3 regions of the Paenibacillus sp. J22P277 genome follow, and region 3 is predicted to be linked to each of the others. Evidence: predicted binding sites of a transcription regulator. Region 3 holds the regulator's gene; each other region holds the start of a gene.
What was found. The regulator LexA, encoded in region 3, represses DNA repair genes until DNA is damaged. The targets are predictions, from matches to a motif close to CGAACATATGTTCG.
Positions count from the first base shown of each region.

Region 1: a site for LexA is predicted at 4,626-4,639, ahead of addB (helicase-exonuclease AddAB subunit AddB). Genes of this name have one in related genera too.
Region 2: a site for LexA is predicted at 2,318-2,331, ahead of AC50YL_RS13185 (DNA polymerase IV). Genes of this name have one in related genera too.

Region 1 covers NZ_JBXENS010000001.1:671,251-677,866, forward strand. Annotated here, with positions in the region: gene AC50YL_RS03510 (UvrD-helicase domain-containing protein) at 1-939, opposite strand, end outside; gene addB (helicase-exonuclease AddAB subunit AddB) at 936-4,511, opposite strand; gene AC50YL_RS03520 (class I SAM-dependent rRNA methyltransferase) at 4,782-6,218, opposite strand; gene AC50YL_RS03525 (Na/Pi cotransporter family protein) at 6,342-6,616, shown strand, end outside.
Region 2 covers NZ_JBXENS010000003.1:930,115-936,730, reverse strand. Annotated here, with positions in the region: gene AC50YL_RS13195 (TlpA family protein disulfide reductase) at 1-484, shown strand, start outside; gene cimA (citramalate synthase) at 554-2,167, opposite strand; gene AC50YL_RS13185 (DNA polymerase IV) at 2,362-3,648, shown strand; gene AC50YL_RS13180 (ferredoxin) at 3,715-3,951, shown strand; gene AC50YL_RS13175 (L,D-transpeptidase) at 4,145-5,563, shown strand; gene AC50YL_RS13170 (hypothetical protein) at 5,573-5,713, opposite strand; gene AC50YL_RS13165 (quinone-dependent dihydroorotate dehydrogenase) at 5,906-6,616, shown strand, end outside.
Region 3 covers NZ_JBXENS010000003.1:497,410-504,025, reverse strand. Annotated here, with positions in the region: gene hflX (GTPase HflX) at 1-274, shown strand, start outside; gene AC50YL_RS11280 (methionine gamma-lyase family protein) at 333-1,601, shown strand; gene AC50YL_RS11275 (MerR family transcriptional regulator) at 1,663-2,073, shown strand; gene glnA (type I glutamate--ammonia ligase) at 2,122-3,450, shown strand; gene AC50YL_RS11265 (hypothetical protein) at 3,765-4,346, shown strand; gene lexA (transcriptional repressor LexA) at 4,433-5,053, opposite strand; gene AC50YL_RS11255 (LysM peptidoglycan-binding domain-containing protein) at 5,241-5,621, shown strand; gene AC50YL_RS11250 (DUF896 domain-containing protein) at 5,798-5,995, shown strand; gene AC50YL_RS11245 (aldo/keto reductase) at 6,026-6,616, shown strand, end outside.

The DNA of each region.
Region 1 (6,616 bases), on a different contig from region 3:
GCACGCGTCGCCGCGCTGGCTCTTCAGCTTGCCGAAGCTTGCCGCCGAGAACCCCTCGTGCCACGCTTCCCATGGCAAGCTAGCCACCTTGGAGATCAAGGTTCGGACGAGCGCCAGATCATCCTGGAGCGTCTCGCCGTACGCATCCGGTCCCGCAGGCATGCGCGCGACGTCGAGCGCCAGTTCCAGCAGGCTCTCCGCGCCCTGAAGCGTCAACGCCACGGCATCCCCCAAACTGCTGACCCATTCGGTGCGTCCGAGCTCCGCGGCATCCCGCACGCGGAACGACGCGGCCGTTTGCCGCAGCCATGCTTTCGGCCAAGGATGGCTCTGGGCGAAATCGTACAGTTTGAGCACGAGCGCATAGAGCGGCTCGTCTCCCCGCTCGCCTCCGAAACGGTCGGCCAGCGCCAGGAAAGCCGCATCTGCTCCACGACCGTGCTCGTCTTCGTTGTCCGGACCGGCGTACCGCTCTTCGAACAACGCGTCCAGCACGTCCATGCGGAGCAGCTCCGCTTCCGTCTCGTTGGCGATCCGAAACCCCGGATCAAGGCCGATCAACGAATAATACCGGCGGATAACGTCCAGGCAGAAGGAATGAAGCGTCGTGATCGACGCCCTCCCCATGAGCGCGAGCTGCCTGCGCAGATGATCGGAGTCCGGCTTCTTGTCCAGCTCCTTCTCCAGCGCGATCCGGATGCGCTCTTTCATTTCCGCGGCCGCCGCTTTCGTGAACGTAGCGACTAGCAGCCGGTCGACGTCCGTATCGTTCGCGATCTTGCGAATGATCCGTTCGACGAGAACGGCCGTTTTGCCGGAGCCCGCCGCGGCGGCTACGAGAATGTTGCTTCCTTCCGTCACGATGGCCCGCCATTGGTCGTCCGTCCATGTGCTCCCGGCCGGCTTGGGCGGTACCCGATGCTCGTTCGTTGCCGTCATGCTTCCTCCTCCTCTCCTGAACGTTCCGCAGCGCTCGCGCGATCCGCGGGTTCCGCGTCGTCTGCCGCATCGTCTTCCGCGGAAGCTAGCAGCTGCCACACCTCGTCTTTGCCCGTCTTCTGCAGCTTGTTGTATTCGTTGCCTTCGATGAGGGGGTCGAACTGGCAGACCGGCTTGTAATCGCAAAATTGGCACGGCGTCTTGCCGCCCAGCCTGTAAGGCGAGATCGACACGTCTCCTCCGGCGATCCGGTCGCCGATGCGGCGCAAGGTGCCGCGCACGGATCGGCGCAGCGTGTCCCATTGGCCGTCCGATACGACGGACGAGCTGCTGTAGAACCCGCCGTCCCGCTTAAGCGCGAGCGGCAGCAGATCGGAATAGCCCGTCGTCAGCGCATTGTCCATCAATTTGACCGTTTCTTCGTCGGCCAGCACGAGGCCCTTCAGCTTGAACCGCTTCAGCATTTCCGCCCGCGCTTTCGCCGGCGGCAAGCCGTTCGACGAAGAGAGCATCGGATTGTGCACGTGGAAATACAGCGCGCCGGCCGCTTTCGCCGGCTGCCCCAACCACTCCGGCGCATGCGTCAGCAGCACGTCCAGATACGTCAGCATCTGAAGCGCCATGCCGTACGCCACTTCCTCGAGGCGAAGCTGCTTGGCGCTCGACTTGTAGTCGATGACGCGCAGCAGCAGCCCGTCCGTCGTCTGCGCCGCGTCGACGCGGTCGATCCTGCCGGCCATCTCAAGCGTTCTGCCATCCGCGAGCGGAATCGTCACGGGCGGCAGCGGACCGTCCGGTCCGAAGCCGATCTCCAGCCCCACCGGTCGGAACGCCGCCCGTCGCGCATGCTCGCCGAGAATGACGGCCGCTTGGCCGACGATATCCGTCAGCTTGCGCGCCACGTATTGATGGCGGCTGCTGCTGAAAAGGATTTGCGACTGCAGCCGCGTCGCCAGCTCGCCGACGATCGCCGAGCAATGCTCGCGCAGCTCCTCCGCGCTCAGCGAGCCCCACCGGTCGCCGAGCGTTTCCGTCAGGCGGCTGAGCGCGGCGTGGAAGAGCTGTCCGATGTCCGGCGCGGCCAGCTTGTACTGCGCCCGTTCGCGCAGCCGCAGCCCGTGTATGGCGAAATGCTGGAACGGACAGGAGACGAACCGTTCCATCCGGGAGACGCTGCCCCGCAGCAGCTTACCGTAAAGCATGTCCGCCGTCTCGCGGGAAAGCGAAGGCTCCTCGTTCGAATATTGCAGCGAACCGACCAGGCGCCCCAGCTTGTGCTGCCAGTCCGGCCTGACCGCGTACCAATTGTAGGTCTCCCACCAGATGGGAGAGATCGCCGTTCCGTGCCGCCATGCCCGCAGCTGCGTAATCAGATAGGACAGCGTCCGCTCGGGATGCGCCATGAACGACTGCTGCTCCGCTTCCGGCATGCCCGATGCAGGTTCGACGGCGGCTCCCGCTTCCTCGAGGCCCGGAAACAGCCCCTTTACGTGCCGGATAACCTCGGAAGGCAGCAGACTCTTGCCTTCTTCGTCCGCAAGCGGCCAACTGATCCAGAGATGCCGGCTCGGCGTGGTGAGCGCGTTGTAGATCATGAACCGCTCGTCGAGCAGCTTCCTGCGGACGCCCGGCGCCATGACGAGACCGCCGCTTTCCATCGTTTCGCGCTCCTGCTCCGTCAGCACGCCGTCCTCCTGCATCCGCTGCGGCATGACGCCGTCGCTGGCGCCGAGCAGATAGCAGACGTGAATATTGCCCGAGCGCGTCCGGTCCATGCTGCCGATCAGCACTTGATCGAGCGAAGGGGGCACCGACGCCAGCTTCAGGCTCTCGAGGCCCGTCTCCGCCATGCCCGCGAACAACTCGATCGGGACGGCCTCCGAACCGGTCATCTCCGTCAGCTGGTCCAGCAAATCCATGACGCCTTCCCATAACTGGCGATGTTCCCGCGCCCGCAGCGCATTGCCCGCGGCACTCTCCTTGCGGCTCCATCGTTCCAGCCTATCGGGAGCGTCGACCGCCATCAGCAGCCGGTACACCGCCTCGCACATGCCCCGGACGTCCGCCGCCTTCTTCAGCTCGCGGATGAATTTCTTCAGTACGGGGACAACGGCTTCGCGCGCGTCCATGATCGCTTCGAATTCGCGGAGCTCCCGTTCGCCCGCCTGCACGGGATCGCCGTCCAGCGTATCGCGCATAAGCGGTTTCCATTGACTGAGCGACAGCCACTTGTTGCCGTTCATGCCCGTTGCCAGCGCGTAATTCTCCAGCAAGTCGAACGTTTCCCTCGTGACGCTGCCGTCGTCCGGAATGAGCAGCTCCGTCTTGATGCAGCGGAACACCGCCTCGAACCGCCAGCCGAATGATGCGATCTCGAGCGCGGAACGGATAAACTCGACGAGCGGGTGATGCAGCGCGGCGTTCTTCTGGTCCAGGAAGAACGGAATGCCGTAATCCGCGAAGATCGCCTTGATGTAATCGTTGTAATCCGGCGCGTTGCGGACCATGACGGCCAAATCGCGGTAACGCAAGCCCTCGTCCCGGACCCTGCGCACGATGTCACGGGCGGCGGCTTCTACTTCCGCCCTTCTGCCGGAAGCCGCGTGCAGCGAGATCGCGCCTTCCGCGAGCTCGCCGGCCGACAACCGCAGCGGCTTCCGTCCGGCATGGCCGTATTGCCGTTCGACGTGGGCAATCATTGGACTGTCCAGGAACCGATAGGGAGTTCCCCCCAGAAGGAGGGGCTCCTCGATATCCATGCCGTTGTTCGCCGCGAGATCGCGAAGCTTCAAGAAGGTCTCGGCCGTCGGCCGGAACAGGTCCAGCTCATGCGGCATCTCCCCGTTTCCGTAATGCTTGTCCAAGCAAAGGGTCACGGTCATGTTCTTGGCATGCTTCATAAGCGCTTCGAGCGCTTCGAGTTCCTTCGGGGTGAAGCCGTGGAAGCCGTCGACCCAAATCTCGCAATCGCGCATGGAAGGCGCCTCATGGAACCCTTTCACCAACCAAGCCAAATAATCCTCCGCGTCTATGTATAGGCCGGCAAGCTCTTGCTCGAGCCGGTTCGAAATGAGCTGCAGATCGCCGAGCTTCCGCCCGAGCAGCGAGCTCCGCGTACTGGCTATGTAATGTTCCCCGAACGCCCGCAGCGCCTCGGCGTCGATCCCGTACCGCTTCCACTCCGTCATCAGCTCGCCCAGCCGTTCGATGAACCCGTGCTGGCTTTCGCTGCCCTGAAACAATTGCAGCTCCTTGTTCAAGCGGGAGACGATTTTGTACAGCAGCATGTTTTTGCCGTTCTCGCTGATCGGCGTCAGCGCCGTTCCCCCGGTCTCCTGCATGACCCGGAAGGAAAGCCGCCGGAAGCTGAGCGCCTGCGCCCGGATCGTTCCTTTCAGCGGCGATTCCGGCCTGCCGAGCAGCGCGTATTCCGTCTGGAAGGTCGCCTGCTCCGGCACCAGCATGATCAGCGGAGCGCCGTCCGGCTGCTCCAGGATCCGGTTCGTGATGGCCGACAGGCAATGATGGGTTTTCCCCGCCCCCGAGCGGCCGATAACAAAACGAAGCGCCATGCGCCCACCTCTTCTTTTCGCGTATTCGATTCTTCTATTGGGTTCTTACGTTCGATTCTTCTACTCGATTCTTCTATTCTAGCATACCGGATGCGATCTGTTCACCCGAAAACGCGAATGTTTGTTCGATGCCGCCACAGGTAAATCCTTCTCCTCCCGCATGGCTGCCCTTTTCCCACCCGTACAAGCGCAAAAAAGAGCGGTTCCGAAGAACCGCCCTCAGCCGCAAATTACCTATCCCGGCCGCCAGGCTGCCGGAGTCCCGCAGCTCTATTTGCCGCGCACCTCGAAAATGCCGAATTTCAAATAATGCCCTTCGTTCACGCCGAGAATCTGCGGATGATCCTTGCCCGCCGCCCGCCATTCGATCAGCCGCAGCGTCTTGCCGGCATCGACCGCCGCCGCCTGGATCGTCTCCAGGAACAGCTCAGGCCGCATATGGTACGAACAGCTGGCCGTCACGAGATAGCCGCCTTCGTTAACCAGCTTCATGCCGTGCAGGTTGATGTCCTTGTAGCCTCTGACCGCGCCTTCGATGGCATGCTTGGACTTGGCGAACGCCGGCGGATCCAGAATGACGACATCCCATTTGCGGCCCGCCTCGCCGCTTAGCGGCTTCGACGTATCGAGCTTCGGCCCTTTGGCGTTGGCATTGGCGACGGCAGCCTTGCCGCGCTCCATCCGTTCTTCGATGCCCTTCACTTGTCCGCGCAAATACTCGAAGGCATCCGCGACCACGAATTCGACGCGGTCGGTAAATCCGTTGCGCGCGACGTTGCGCTGCGCCGTCTCGACGGCATGGGCGGAGACGTCCAGGCACGTCACTTTCTTGGCGCCGTACTTGCAGGCATGGAGCGTGAAGCTGCCCGTATGGGCGAAGCATTCCAGCACGGTCGCACCGTCCCAGTACGGGAACGTCACGACCTTGCCGTTGGCGTTGACCGGGACGAGCCGAGGTTCCTTCAGTTCGGCAATCGTGCCGGTATCGTCGGCTTCGGCGGCATTCTCGTCGAACGGCTGCTCCGCAAGGCGAATTCCGCTTCGTCCTCCCCAGCCCGTCATAAGCGGGGCGATCGACGCGCGGTTCTCGCGCTGATCGAAAAAGTAGCCCGTCTTCTGGCCTTCCACGATATCGACCTCGAGTTTCAAGCCGTTTTCCACGATTTCCACGATCCGCGGACATTCTCCGTAAAGGATGCCCGTGCGTTCCTCCAAACCTTCCAATGCGCGCACGGAAACGTCGCTTCGTTCATAGATGCCCTTCGGCTCGAACACGGCAACCAGCGCCGCGACGAGCGCCTCCCTGCGCGCCTCCATGCCGAGCGTCAGCAGCTGGACGACGAGCACTTCGCCGAACCGGTCGACGATAAGCCCAGGCAGAAAATCCGCTTCGCCATATACGAGCCGGCAATCGCTGCCGTTCACGAACCGGATGCGGTGCTGCTTGCATTGCAGCAGGCGCTCGGCGAAAAAGGCTTCGTCCATCGCCTCCACCGGCTGATGGCCGATGACCCGAATCGTAATCTGGGATGCCGGATTCCAATAGCCCGTTGCCAGGTATCGGCCCTGGTGATTTACGACGTCCACCAGACCGCCGGGACCGCCTTCGCCCTCCATGCGGTCGATTTCGCCGGCAAAAATCCAGGGATGGCCGGATTCCGTTCTTTTTTTGCGTTCCTTCTTCAATACCGCTTTCGCGCGTTCCATCGTCTCTACGCCTCTTTCGCTGCTGAAATGCTTGTCATGCCCGTCTTGCCGTTCGCATATGTATCGTTACCCGCATAACCGTTTCTCTATATCCCTGCACTATGCAAAGGAGATAAACCGACCATGTTCTTCGCGATCATGCTGCCGATGTTCGGCGGCTTCGCCTTGTTTCTGTCCGGCATGCGGACGATGGAACTCGCCCTGCATCGTTCCGTCGGCCGCAACCTTCATCGCATCCTCCAGCGGTTCACGTCCACGCCGCTGCACGGCTTGCTCGCCGGAACCGCAGCAACGGCTGTCCTGCAGAGCAGCACAGCCGTTACGGTCATGTCGATCGGGATGGTGAATGCCGGCCTGCTGACGTTTCCGCGGACGCTCGGCATCGTGCTCGGCACCAA
Region 2 (6,616 bases), 430 kb from region 3:
TGCGCTGGCCGCGTCGTCGGATATGCTCCCTAAGCCGGGTTATACCGCGCCGACGCTTAATCTTCCCGATCTGAAGGATCAGTCCGTCGCGATCGGCGGAAAGCGGGATAAGCTGCTGCTCGTGAATTTTTGGGCTTCCTGGTGCTATCCGTGCGAGATGGAAGCGCCGGACCTGCTGTCGCTGGCCAAGGATTACGACGGCAAGCTCGAGATTCTGGGCATTAACGCGACCAGCGTGGACAAGGAGCGGCAGGCCCGGGAATTCGTGGATCAGCAGAAGCTGTCGTTTCCGATTCTGATGGATCGGGACGGCGACGCGCAGAAGCTCTACAAAGTGAATTCGTTTCCGATCAGCCTGCTCGTGGACAGCAACGGAATCGTCAGGGAGCGAATCGAAGGCGTGATCTCGAAAGCCCAATGGAAGGCATTCATCGATAAGTGGCTCGACGCCGAGACCGAGGCGAAAGCAAGCGCAAGTACGTAAGGAACGCATGGAGGTAACAAAAAGCCGGAAGCTTATGAGCTTCCGGCTTTTTGCGCGCGAGTGCGCGATTTAATGATTGAGCAGTCCGAACTGCTCGCGGGGTTCGTCATGCGAATCGATTTTGGCTTTCGTCAACAGCGCGTAGCGGATGCTGTCGACCAGCGCTTCCCAGCTCGCCTCGATGACGTTGCTGGATACGCCAACCGTATTCCAGGTGCTTTTGAAATCGGTCGATTCCATGAGCACGCGGACTTTGGCCGCCGTCGCGTCCTTCTCGTCGATGACCCGAACTTTATAATCGGACAAATGGAAATCGTTGATGCTCGGATAGAATTGCTCGAGCGCCTTGCGCAGCGCGTTGTTGAGCGCGTTGACAGGGCCGTTTCCTTCCGCCGCCATGTAGATGGGTTGTCCGTCGACATTGACTTTGACGATCGCTTCGGCGTTCATGCCGCTGCCGTTCGTCTTCTCGACGAGCATCTTGAGCGATTCCAGCTTGAAGATTTCCTTCATCTCGCCGAAGGCCTCGCGAAGCAGCAGCTCGAGCGATGCGTCGGCGCCTTCGAATTGATAGCCTTGATGCTCCAGATCCTTGATTTTCTCCATGATCCGTTTCGTCTTCTCGTTGTTGGCGTTAATATCCAGTCCAAGCTCCTGCGCCTTGGAGATGATATTGCTCTGGCCGGCAAGCTCGGAGACGAGGATGCGCTGTTTGTTGCCGACGAGCTCCGGCTGGATATGCTCGTACGTCTTGGAATCCTTCATGATCGCGGAGACGTGGATCCCGCCTTTGTGGGCGAATGCGGCATTGCCGACGTAAGGCTGGGCAACCGGCATGTGCACGTTCGCGATTTCGCTGATATAGCGGGCCGTGTTGGTCAGCGATTGGAGCTGGTCGTCGCTGATGCAGCGATAATCCATCTTTAATTGAAGCGTCGGGATGATCGAGCACAGATTCGCGTTGCCGCAGCGCTCGCCGTAGCCGTTGATCGTGCCCTGCACTTGGCGGGCACCGGCTTGTACCGCGGCCAACGTGTTGGCGACGGCAAGCTCGCAATCGTTATGCGTGTGGATGCCGATCGGCGTGCTAAGCTCGCTGGTGATACGCGTTACGATGGCATGGACCTCGGAAGGGAGCGTACCGCCGTTGGTGTCGCACAGCACGATCCAGTCGGCGCCGGCGTCTTGCGCCTTGCGCAGGACGGCAAGGGCGTAGTCGGGATTATGCTTGTACCCGTCGAAGAAATGTTCCGCGTCGAAAATCGCTTCGACGCCCTGGCGCTTCAGGAAAGCGAAGGAATCGTAGATCATCGACAGATTCTCTTCCAAGGACGTCTGCAGCGCGGTATGTACGTGGAAATCCCACGACTTGCCGACGAGCGTCGCGGCCGGAACGCCGGATTCCACGATCCGCAGCAGGCTGCTGTCCTGCTCGGCGAGGCTGTTCTTGCGCCTCGTGCTGCCGAACGCGGTCAGCTTGGCGTTCAGCTTCAAGCCTTTCACGCGCTGGAAGAATTCGATATCCTTGCTGTTGCTGCCGGGATTTCCGCCTTCAATATAATGAACGCCTAACAAATCGAGCCTCTGGGCGATTTTGACTTTATCCTCCGCGGAAAGACTGATGCCTTCTCCTTGCGTGCCGTCTCGAAGTGTCGTGTCGAATATGGAGATCGTATTTCCCATGAATGCAAAAGCCCCCTTCCTTGTAACCGTTTTTCAATCGCAGTCATAATTTTTTATTATAGCATTAGAAGGGCGGTGCGTAAACGTGGGCCGATTAGGCGCATAGCTTGAAGTTGACGTTCGGGGCGGCCGATTGGTATGCTGAAAATACGATCATATGATCGGCTAATGCCAAGGAAGGGTGATCGCGAGCGATGACGAAAGACGGGGTAGCGGCGTCTCCCAAAAGCCGTGTCATTCTTCATTTGGATATGAACGCCTTCTATTGCTCCGTCCATGAAGCGGAGGAGCCTGAACGATATAAAGGAAAGCCGTCGGCCGTGGCAGGTAGCGTGGAGCAGCGACGGGGCATTATCGTCACGTCCTCTTACGCGGCGCGCGCGCATGGCGTCAAGACGGGCATGACGGTGCGGGAAGGACTGCAGCGCTGTCCGGATATGCTGATGATCAGGCCCGATTTCGATCTGTACCGCACTTATTCGCGGGGCTTCATGTCGATCGCGAGACAGTACACGCCGCTGGTCGAAGCCGTCTCGATCGATGAATGCTACTTGGACATTACCGGGTCTTCCGCGTTCGGGGAACCGCTGCAGATCGCGCGCGACATCCAGGAGCGGATACGGAAGGAGTGGGATCTGCCCTGCTCCATCGGCGTCGCCCCGAACAAGCTGCTTGCCAAGATGGCCTCCGACATGCAGAAGCCGAACGGCTTCACGGTACTGCGCATCCGCGACGTACCCGAGCTGCTGTGGCATAAGCCCTGCGATACGCTGTTCGGCATCGGCCGCAAAACGGCGGAGAAGCTCGTCAAGCTCAACATCCGGACGATCGGTCAGCTCGCCGCCGCCGAGGAGACGATGCTCGTGAAGCATTTCGGCGTCGTCGGTTCCTGGATGAAGGCGGCCTCGCACGGCTACGACTACGCCCCCGTCAATGCCGAGCGGGGACTCAACAAATCCATCGGGCACACGACGACGCTGCCGAAGGACGTGACCGAACGGGAAGAAGCGCACCGAATCTTGCTGAACCTCGCGGATCAGACCGGAAGAAGAATGCGGCATCAGAAGATGATCGCCTCGACTATCCAGATCGTCATCCGGAGGCCGGACATGACGACGATCAGCCGTTCGGTCACCCTCCCCGTTCCAACGGATTCCGCGTCCGATATTCACCGGGAAGCGTGCAAGCTGTTCGATAAGCATTGGAAGCGGGGCGAGCCGGCGCGCCTGCTCGGCATCACGCTGCAGAACCTGTCCCTGCTGGCCGATACCGCGGTTCAACTGGATCTATTCAACTATAGCGATCAGCCGAAGAAAGAGGCGCTTACGCGAACGATGGATAGGTTGAGAGACAAATTCGGCGAGGACGCGGTGCTCACGGCAGGCATGCTCGGTGACGATCCGTCGGCCTTGATCCGCAACAAACGAATTAGAGGGACATCCTTGCAAAGGGACGAGCATATGTTATATAGTGATGATTGAGGGTTGTATGCTTAACAAAATACTAACGTAAGTGCTGCGCTTACAATTAATAGGAGGGAAACCACGATGTCGAAGTTTACATGGGTTGAGAAAGATACGTGTATTGCCTGCGGAGCTTGCGGAGCAACGGCACCTGACATCTACGACTACGACGATGAAGGTTTGGCGGAGGTTATTTTCGGCAGCGACGGTAACCATGGCAACACCGAGATCCCTGAAGATTTGTACGATGATCTGCAAGATGCGGCAGACGGCTGCCCGACGGACTCCATCAAAATCGCGGACGCGCCTTTCAATAACTAATACGAATAAAGCGCACTCGAATCCCATTTCCCGCTTGCCCGGGGGATGGGATTTTTCGTGTTGTCATGGAGACGAATACCGTCACGCGACCGTCACCAGCAAAGAATTGCTAAAAAAATCGCGTTCGGATGTTATCCGGACGGTTCATCTGCCGATATAGTAGCTACCGGATTCCGAAAGCAGGAGGTCGCAGATGGAAACGCAGGACGATATGAACTATTTGAAGCGCTATGTCCAAAATCATCCCGATAACCGCATGGCCTGGTATCTGCTGGGCAAGCAATATATGTTGGAAGGCAAGGAAGCGAAGGCGAATTATTGCTTCCTCCAATCCGGCAGCATCTACGATGCATACGAGCGCAAGCAGCATCCGCTGGCGAACGAACCGAAGCAAATGATCGCCGCCTGGAATCGCAAGCGGGGACTGCGGATGACGGTGCTCCGGACGTCGGCGGCGCTGCTCGGATTGCTAGCGCTCATGCTGTTCATCTCGCCGGGCAATTCCGACGAAGCGGCCGATCCGGCGGCGGAGCAGCCGCCGCTCGCCGCGGATTCCGCCGACGCTCCGGCGCCGGGGAGCGGCTTGAGGGTAGTCGTCGTAAAGCCGGCCGGCGGCGATGGAGCGATGCTCGGCAGAGCGCTCGGCGCGCTGCTTCAAGGCAATGCCGGCGAAGCGGATAAAGGGCTGGCCGCCGCCCTGGAACAGAGCGGGAAATGGCGTAAATGGACGGGCAATACGCGTCTGCTGGCGCAAACGGCCAAGAAAGGCAAAGGCAGATCCGACGTCGGCTTGCTGGACGCCAAAGCTTGCGACTGCCAGCCGGACGCCTCTTCGGAGGCGCGGACAACGTACGCGGCATGGAGCGAGGAGCAGGAACAGCGTTGGACGCTGACGAGCGCGATCGCGCATTACCGCGAACGCCATGAGGCTTGGCCGGAAGAGCTGTCCGACTTGGTGCGGCCTTACCCCGGTAACACGCTCTCGGGCAGCAGCAAAACGATGGAAAAGCTGTTCGCGCCGTTGCTTCGGTCGATGAAGGCGGAGGCGTCCGGCCCGACCGGCTTCGGGGACCCGAGCGAAAGCGAGCCGCACGGCGCTGCCGATCAATCGAATAACGGACAAGCGGGGGGCGGCCCGGCCGCTTCGTCCGAAGAGACGACGCTCCCGAAGGAGCCGCTCTCGATCCTCATCGACAAGGACAACCATCAGCTGGCCGTCGTAAGCGGAGACGTGATCGTCCGGAGCTATGCGGTCGGACTCGGAGGGGACAAGACGCCGTCCGGAAGCTTCGTCATCAGCGAGAAGGTGCGCAATCCGAACGGAAGCGACGACAGCGAATTCGGCAGCCGCGGCATGACGTTGTCGGACTCGCTGTACGCGATCCACGGCACGAACGATCCATCCAGCGTCGGCAAGGACGAGTCGCATGGCTGCGTCCGGATGAACCGGAAGGATCTCGAGGAACTGTACGATCTGGTGCCGCTCGGAACGAAGGTCACGATAAAAAGCGGCGTCCTTCCCGATACTCCCGCGCCGATCGCAAAGCGTTTCCGCTTGCGGCCTGCCGAGAACGAGACGAACCCCGCTGTGGTTTACAAATGGCTTGACTAATCGAAAAACCTACTTGTCAATAATAAGAAGTACGGTCATGACGATAACGATCAAGACGAAAATCGATCCGATCCAAACGAGCGCTTTCTTATTGATTTGTTCTTTCTCATTGGATTTCTTAATCGGCGGCTTCTTTTTCGCTTGGCTCACGCGGATCAACCTTTCTCTCGCTTGAAATGGGAATATGTTTGTATTGTAATCGTTTTCGTCCGTGGAGACAACTGTTTGTCTCGCTGCGCCGGGCCGCGCGGGCGGGGCGAAAGAGGCGTCAACTCTTTCTTTTTCGTGTCCGACGCGTTAAACTGTTCGGTAGAGCTAACACGAAGAACGGAGTGAGTTTTATTGTTGTACACGAAAATTGCCAAGCCGTATTTTTTCCGCATGGACGCGGAGAAAGCGCATCACATGGTAATCGACGGGCTACATACGGCTAGCCTGGTGCCGGGCCTTCCCGCGATGATGCGCGCGATGTACGGCGTGCCGGAATCGAAGGCGCTCGAGTCGGAGCTGTTCGGCCTGCGCTTTCCGCATCCGGTCGGCCTGGCGGCGGGATTGGACAAGAACGCGAAGTCGATCGGCATGTTCGCGAATATCGGCTTCGGCTTCGCGGAGGTCGGCACGGTCACGCCGAAGGGACAAGCCGGCAACGACCTGCCGCGGCTGTTTCGGTTGCCGAGCGACGAGGCGCTCGTGAACCGAATGGGCTTCAACAACGACGGCGCGGACGCCATGGCGGAACGGCTCGCCCGCGATACCCGGCGCCGGATTCCGGTCGCCGTCAACATCGGCAAAAACAAAACGACGCCGAACGAGCTCGCGCACGAGGATTACCGCGCCTGCTTGCAGAAACTCTATACATACGGCGATTTCTTCGTCGTCAACATCAGCTCGCCGAATACGCCGGATCTGCGAGCCCTTCAGCACGGCGACGAGCTGAAGCTGCTGTTGTCGACGGTCATGGAAGAGATGCGCGTCCAGGCTGCCGCGACCGGCGGAGGCCGCAAGCCCGTGCTTGTCAAAATCGCGCCGGACATGACAAGCGAACAACTCGCT
Region 3 (6,616 bases):
CCCGGCGAACGGACCGGGCACGCTTGCCATCAGCGCTTATAACGGCAGTGACCTGGAGCGGCTGCGTCAAGCCGTTCAGGACAAGCTGACGGGCGACACGCGGACCTTCCTGCTGCCGGCGGAGCGCGGCGATCTGATCGCGCTGGCTTACCGGACGGGCGAAGTGCTCGAGCAATCCGTCGAAGGCGAAGCCATGATCTTGAAGGTGTTGTTGAACAAACAGGATTACGAGGTGCACGGGCATAAGCTCGACGCGTACGTCCTGAATCATTAAGCGTGCCGCTAACATGAGGAGAGACCGGACATTGAGACAGCAAGGACAGGATTGGCAAATGTTGACGATGTGGGCGGAGGCTGCCGAACGGCAGGCCGCCCCTGTTTTTCGTTCGCTCGACGGCATCGCGGAGCGGAATCAGTGGAAGGTCATCGACGCCTTCCAGAAGCATCGGGTAAGCGATTTTCATTTTAACGGCTCGACCGGCTACGGCTACAACGACCGGGGAAGAGAAGTGCTCGACCTCGTCTACGCGGAAATCATGGGCGCCGAGGCGGCGTTAGTCCGGCCGCATTTCGTATCCGGCACGCACACGATCAGCTGCGCGCTGTTCGGGCTGCTTCGCCCGGGAGACGAGCTGCTCTACATCACGGGCCGTCCTTACGATACCCTTCATAAAGTAATCGGGAAGCCGGGCGACGGCAAAGGCTCGCTGCAGGACTTCGGCATCGGCTACGGGGAAGTCGCGCCCCTCGCGGACGGCGGGATCGATTGGGATGGCGTCGCCGCGCGAATAACGGAACGCACGCGCGTGATCGGCATTCAGCGCTCGCGCGGTTACGATTGGCGGGCATCCTACACGGTCGCGCAGATCGGCGAGATGGTGCAGCGCGTCAAAGCACTGAAACCCGACGTCAAAGTGTTCGTAGATAACTGTTACGGGGAGTTCACCGAGGAATTGGAGCCGACGCAGGTCGGCGTCGATCTGATGGCGGGTTCCTTGATTAAAAATCCCGGCGGCGGACTCGCGCCGACGGGCGGTTACGTTGCCGGCACGCAGGAAGCGGTGGAGCTCACCGCGTACAGGCTGACGGCGCCGGGCATCGGCGGGGAAGTCGGCGCCACGCTCGGGACGCTTCGCGCCATGTATCAGGGCTTGTTTCTCGCGCCGCATCTCGTGGGACAAGCGCTCAAGGGCAGCGTCTTCGGCGCGGCCATGTTCGAACTGCTCGGCTTCGAAAGCAATCCGCGCTTTGATGCGCCCAGGACCGATCTGATTCAAGCGATCCGCTTCGAGCACGCCGATCAACTGATCGCGTTTGTACAGGGCGTGCAGCGTGCCTCGGCGGTGGATGCCCATGTCGTGCCCGAGCCGTGGGACATGCCCGGCTACGAGCATCCCGTCATAATGGCGGCGGGAACATTCATGCAGGGCGGCAGCCTGGAGTTGTCGGCGGATGCGCCTATCCGCGAGCCTTATATCGCTTATATGCAAGGCGGGCTTACGTATGCCCATGTCAAATACGGTGTTCTGAATGCGTTGTCCGTGCTAGCCGAACGAGAGTTGATTGTAATTAAACCTTACATAAAACCTCACACAACTTGACATGTATTTGGCATGGCGGTACAATGAGAGCATATATCAGATACTGGAAGGTTGATGCGACATGGGTGACGAAATACGCAGAAATATGGCGCTTTTTCCGATCGGCATCGTAATGAAGCTGACCGACTTGACCGCCCGCCAAATCCGCTACTACGAGCAGCACGAGTTGATCGTACCCGCGCGCACGAGCGGCAACCAGCGATTGTTCTCGTTCAACGACGTGGAGCGACTGTTGGAGATCAAGTCGCTGATCGAGAAAGGCGTGAATATTGCCGGCATCAAGCAGGTGATGAACCCGGTGTCCAAGGAATCGGAGGACGCCACCGTCGTCAGCGAGTTGTCGGAAGTGAAGAGACGCGAGTTGTCCGACGCACAGCTTCACCGCCTGCTGAAACAGCAGCTGCTTGAGAAGAGACCGGGCAAGGCCTCTTTGATCCAAGGCCAGTTGTCCCGTTTCTATAACAAGAAATAACGACAACGCAAGTAATCCTTACACCACCATAACAGAGGAGCTGATTCCGTGAGCTACACCAAAGATGACATCAGACGCATCGCGAAAGAACAAAATGTTCGTTTTATCCGCCTTCAGTTCACCGACTTGCTGGGCACGATCAAGAACGTCGAAATTCCCGTCAGCCAGCTCGAGAAAGCGTTGGACAATAAAATGATGTTTGACGGCTCATCCATCGAAGGATACGTGCGCATCGAAGAATCCGATATGTACCTCTATCCGGATCTGGACACATGGGTTGTATTCCCTTGGATAGCGGAAGACCGCATCGCCCGCCTGATCTGCGATGTGTACATGCCGGACGGCACGCCGTTCGCCGGCGACCCGCGCGGTATCCTGAAACGCGTGCTAAAGGAAGCCGAAGAGCTTGGCTTCACGTCCATGAACGTCGGTCCCGAACCGGAATTCTTCCTGTTCAAGACGGATGCCAACGGCAACCCGACGACGGAGCTGAACGATCAGGGCGGTTACTTCGACCTGGCGCCGATGGACCTTGGCGAGAACTGCCGCCGCGAAATCGTGCTGACGCTCGAAGAAATGGGCTTCGAGATCGAAGCTTCCCATCATGAAGTGGCACCGGGGCAGCACGAGATCGACTTCAAATACGCGGATGCGATCAAAGCAGCCGATCAGATCCAAACGTTCAAGCTGGTCGTCAAAACCATCGCCCGCCAGCACGGCCTTCATGCTTCGTTCATGCCGAAGCCTTTATTCGGCGTCAACGGTTCGGGGATGCACTGCCATCAGTCCCTGTTCCGCGGCAGCGAGAACGCCTTCTACGACGAGAGCGACAAGCTTGGCCTAAGCCAAGTCGCGCGTTATTACATGGCCGGCTTGCTGCGCCATGCCCGCGCGTTCGCGGCAATCACGAATCCGACGGTCAACTCGTACAAGCGTCTCGTACCGGGATATGAAGCGCCTGTCTACGTAGCCTGGTCCGCCAGCAACCGCAGCCCGATGATCCGCATCCCTGCTTCCCGCGGCCTCAGCACGCGTGTCGAGATGCGCAGCCCGGATCCGGCAGCTAACCCGTACCTCGCACTGGCGGTCATGCTCAAAGCAGGTTTGGACGGCATCCGCAACAAGCTTCCGCTGCCGGCTCCGACGGATCGCAACATCTACGTCATGACCGAGGAAGAGCGGATCGACGAAGGCATCCCGAGCTTGCCGGACGATCTGAAAGAAGCCTTGACCGAACTGCTTCGCAGCGAAGTCATCTGCGATGCGTTGGGCGATCATGCGCTGGCACATTTCTACGAGCTGAAAGAAATCGAGTGGGACATGTACCGCACGCAAGTCCACGAGTGGGAGAGAGACCAATACCTGGCGCTCTACTAGAGCAATCCAAACCCTTGGCATTTACATGCCAAGGGTTTTTTGCGTTTAAGGGAGCGGGAATGAGTTGCCGACGGGATATTGGCAAGGCGGAGACGGCAACTGCGACATGGGCTGCCAGTTGCCGAGGCGTGCTGTTTGTTGTCCTGTCGTCCCTTGTTCGCGGAGCGGAGGAGTGATCGAAGGAACAGGTTTTCGCTCCCGGGCGTCTCCCGGCTCTTGACTGCATAGAGGCGAACCTGCCGCCGTCTCCGCACTCGTACGCTCGCGCCGGCATATAATGCCATACTAAAAGTTACCGAAAGGGTGTGGCGGGAATGGCAGGGAAACCGGAAGCCAAGGGCGGGGCGTTTAAGCTGACCGGTCCGATTCTATCCCATGTGGCTGCCATCATGATTCCCTTCTATAAGAAAATCGCGCGCGATCGCAACTATGCGCTGCGATGGTCGAAAGCGGTCAGGCAAGGCGATCTGGACACGCTGATCGCGCTGTTCAAAGCGGTGACGAAGCCGGCCAAGCTGGATGGCTTTTCTACCAACGGCATCGGATATTTTATTGATTTCGCGTTCCCGGCGCCGGTTCTTCAATATTCGAATGGCACGACCATTCCGCCGGGTTCCACGCAGTTTACTTTCTCGACGCCGATCCATCGGGCGATCGCCAGGGACGTTCTTCCGTTCTACAAGGCAATGGCGGGCTCGAAGGCATACGCGGCCGCTCTGGCAGCCGCGGTGAATGCGAAGGATGTTGCGCGCGTACGCTGCCTCGTTCGACGGAAGGTGAAGACCTGTGCGCTCAAGTCGATCGCGATCCGCTTTTCGGGCGTTGAACTCAATTTTAAATTCAAGAGCAGCCGATTTACGTACCGCAATTTGCTGTTTCGGGAAATCGGGTCCTAGGTACCCGAAGCGCAGGGGACGGAAGAGCATGGGAAAAGGGCAGTCACAACGCTTGGAAAGCGGTGACTGCCCTTTTAACGTACGAATTAATGAATATCGCGGAAGAGTCCGATGACCTTGCCGAGAATGCTGACGTTGCGGAGGCGAATCGGCTCCATGGTGGAGTTCTCCGGTTGAAGCCGGATATGATCCTTCTCTTTATAGAAGGTCTTGACGGTCGCTTCGTCGTCTTCCGTCATCGCGACCACGATGTCGCCGTTGATCGCGCTCTGCTGCTGGCGGACGATGACGTAATCGCCGTCGTGAATGCCTGCTTCGATCATGCTTTCCCCGATAACGCTAAGGATGAAGACGTTATCGTCGCCGACTTTATCGGCTGGAAGAGGAAAATATTCCTCGATATTCTCGGTTGCGGTAATCGGAACGCCGGCGGTGACTTTACCGACGACCGGTACCTTGGCTATGGCCAGCGGGAACGGAATTTCGTTGTCGTCCCCATCCAATATTTCGATCGCGCGGGGCTTGGTCGGGTCGCGGCGGATCAGGCCTTTCTTCTCCAAACGGTCCAGGTGGCCGTGGACGGTCGAGCTGGAAGCAAGTCCAACCGCTTCGCCGATCTCGCGTACGGAAGGTGGATAGCCTTTCTCCCGGACTTCCATCTTAATGAATTCAAGTATCGCCTGCTGGCGGTTTGAAAGTTTCGACACCGAAATCACTCCAAAGGTTCATTTGTGTAAAATTATAGCACAGAACCGGAGTTCGTACAAACATAAGTTCGAGAAACACAAGTTCGCATTTTGCGGCGAACAAATGTTCTAAAATCTGTTGACTGCAAACGGATGTTCGTGTTATTCTGATTTCACAAGAACAGAACAAACGTTTGGGGTGCTGATCATGATGCAAACAATATCGACATACTCGACTGCTTATAATGATAAACCGGTGACTCCGCGATCGGTTCGCGGCGTACGAAGGGAACGCGCAACCGAACGGCTGCTCATCAGATTGGCGGCCGCTTCTCTATTCTTTTTGCTCTTGTTCGTCGGATTCTCCTTATTGACCGGACATGCGGACAGCGAGCAGCCCTCCGTACCGACAGCATCGGAACAAGTCATCATTGTCGGTTCGGGAGATACGCTATGGGAAATCGCCAGCAGCGTAAGAACGGAAGACGAGGATATTCGCAGAACCGTGTACGATCTGCAGAAACGGAATAATTTAAGCTCCAGCGAATTGAGAGCGGGACAAAAGCTTATCGTCCCTGCCGATCGCTGAGCCGTCATCCGTCTATAGATGGATCGAAGACCGAACGCATGCGTTCGGTCTTTTTCTATTTTATCATAAGTTCCGAACAGCTTGACGAAAGGCCGCTTCGCCTTGACAATGGATGATTAAAAATGTCAAAGTAAAGGATGTGATGTTGGCCTGAAAGACGAGAGGAGAAACGCAGAATGGAGAAGATCATCGCTCGCATCAACGAGCTTTCGAGAAAGAATAAAACGGTCGGCTTGACGCCGGAAGAGCTGGCGGAGCGAGATGAGCTGCGCCGCATGTACCTGGATAACTTCAAACGGAATTTCCGCAACCAGCTGGACACGATCAAATGGGCGGAGGACGAGGAAGAAAACGGGGGAACGATCAAGCATTAATCATCTGCCATTTCGAGGAGGGGAAACCGAATGCAATATCGGCTATTAGGTCGCAGCGGGCTTGCGGTCTCGGAATTATGTCTCGGTACGATGTCCTTCGGCAATACGACGAACGAATCGGATTCCATTACGATGACGCACGACTTTTTGGACCGCGGCGGCAATTTCCTGGACACGGCGAACGTGTATGTCCAGGGCAGATCGGAAGAGATCGTGGGCAAAGCGATAAAAGGCCGGCGCAGCGAAGTCGTGCTCGCTACGAAAGTACGGTTCATGACAGGCGAGCATCCGAACAGCGGCGGCGTCTCCCGCAAGCACATCATGGACGCGGCGGAAGCCAGCTTGACACGGCTCGATACCGATTATATCGATCTCTATCAAGTGCATGTCTGGGATCATGCCACGCCGATCGAAGAGACGCTGCGCGCGCTGGACGATCTGATCTCGGCGGGAAAAGTGCGCTATATCGGCTGTTCCAACTTTTTTGCATGGCAGTTGATGAAGTCGCTTGCAACGAGCGACCGAGAACGGTACGCCCGGTTCATATCGATCCAGCCGCAATACAGCCTCGTCAGCCGGGAAATGGATCGCGAGATGCTGTCCCTCTGCTTGGAGGAAAAT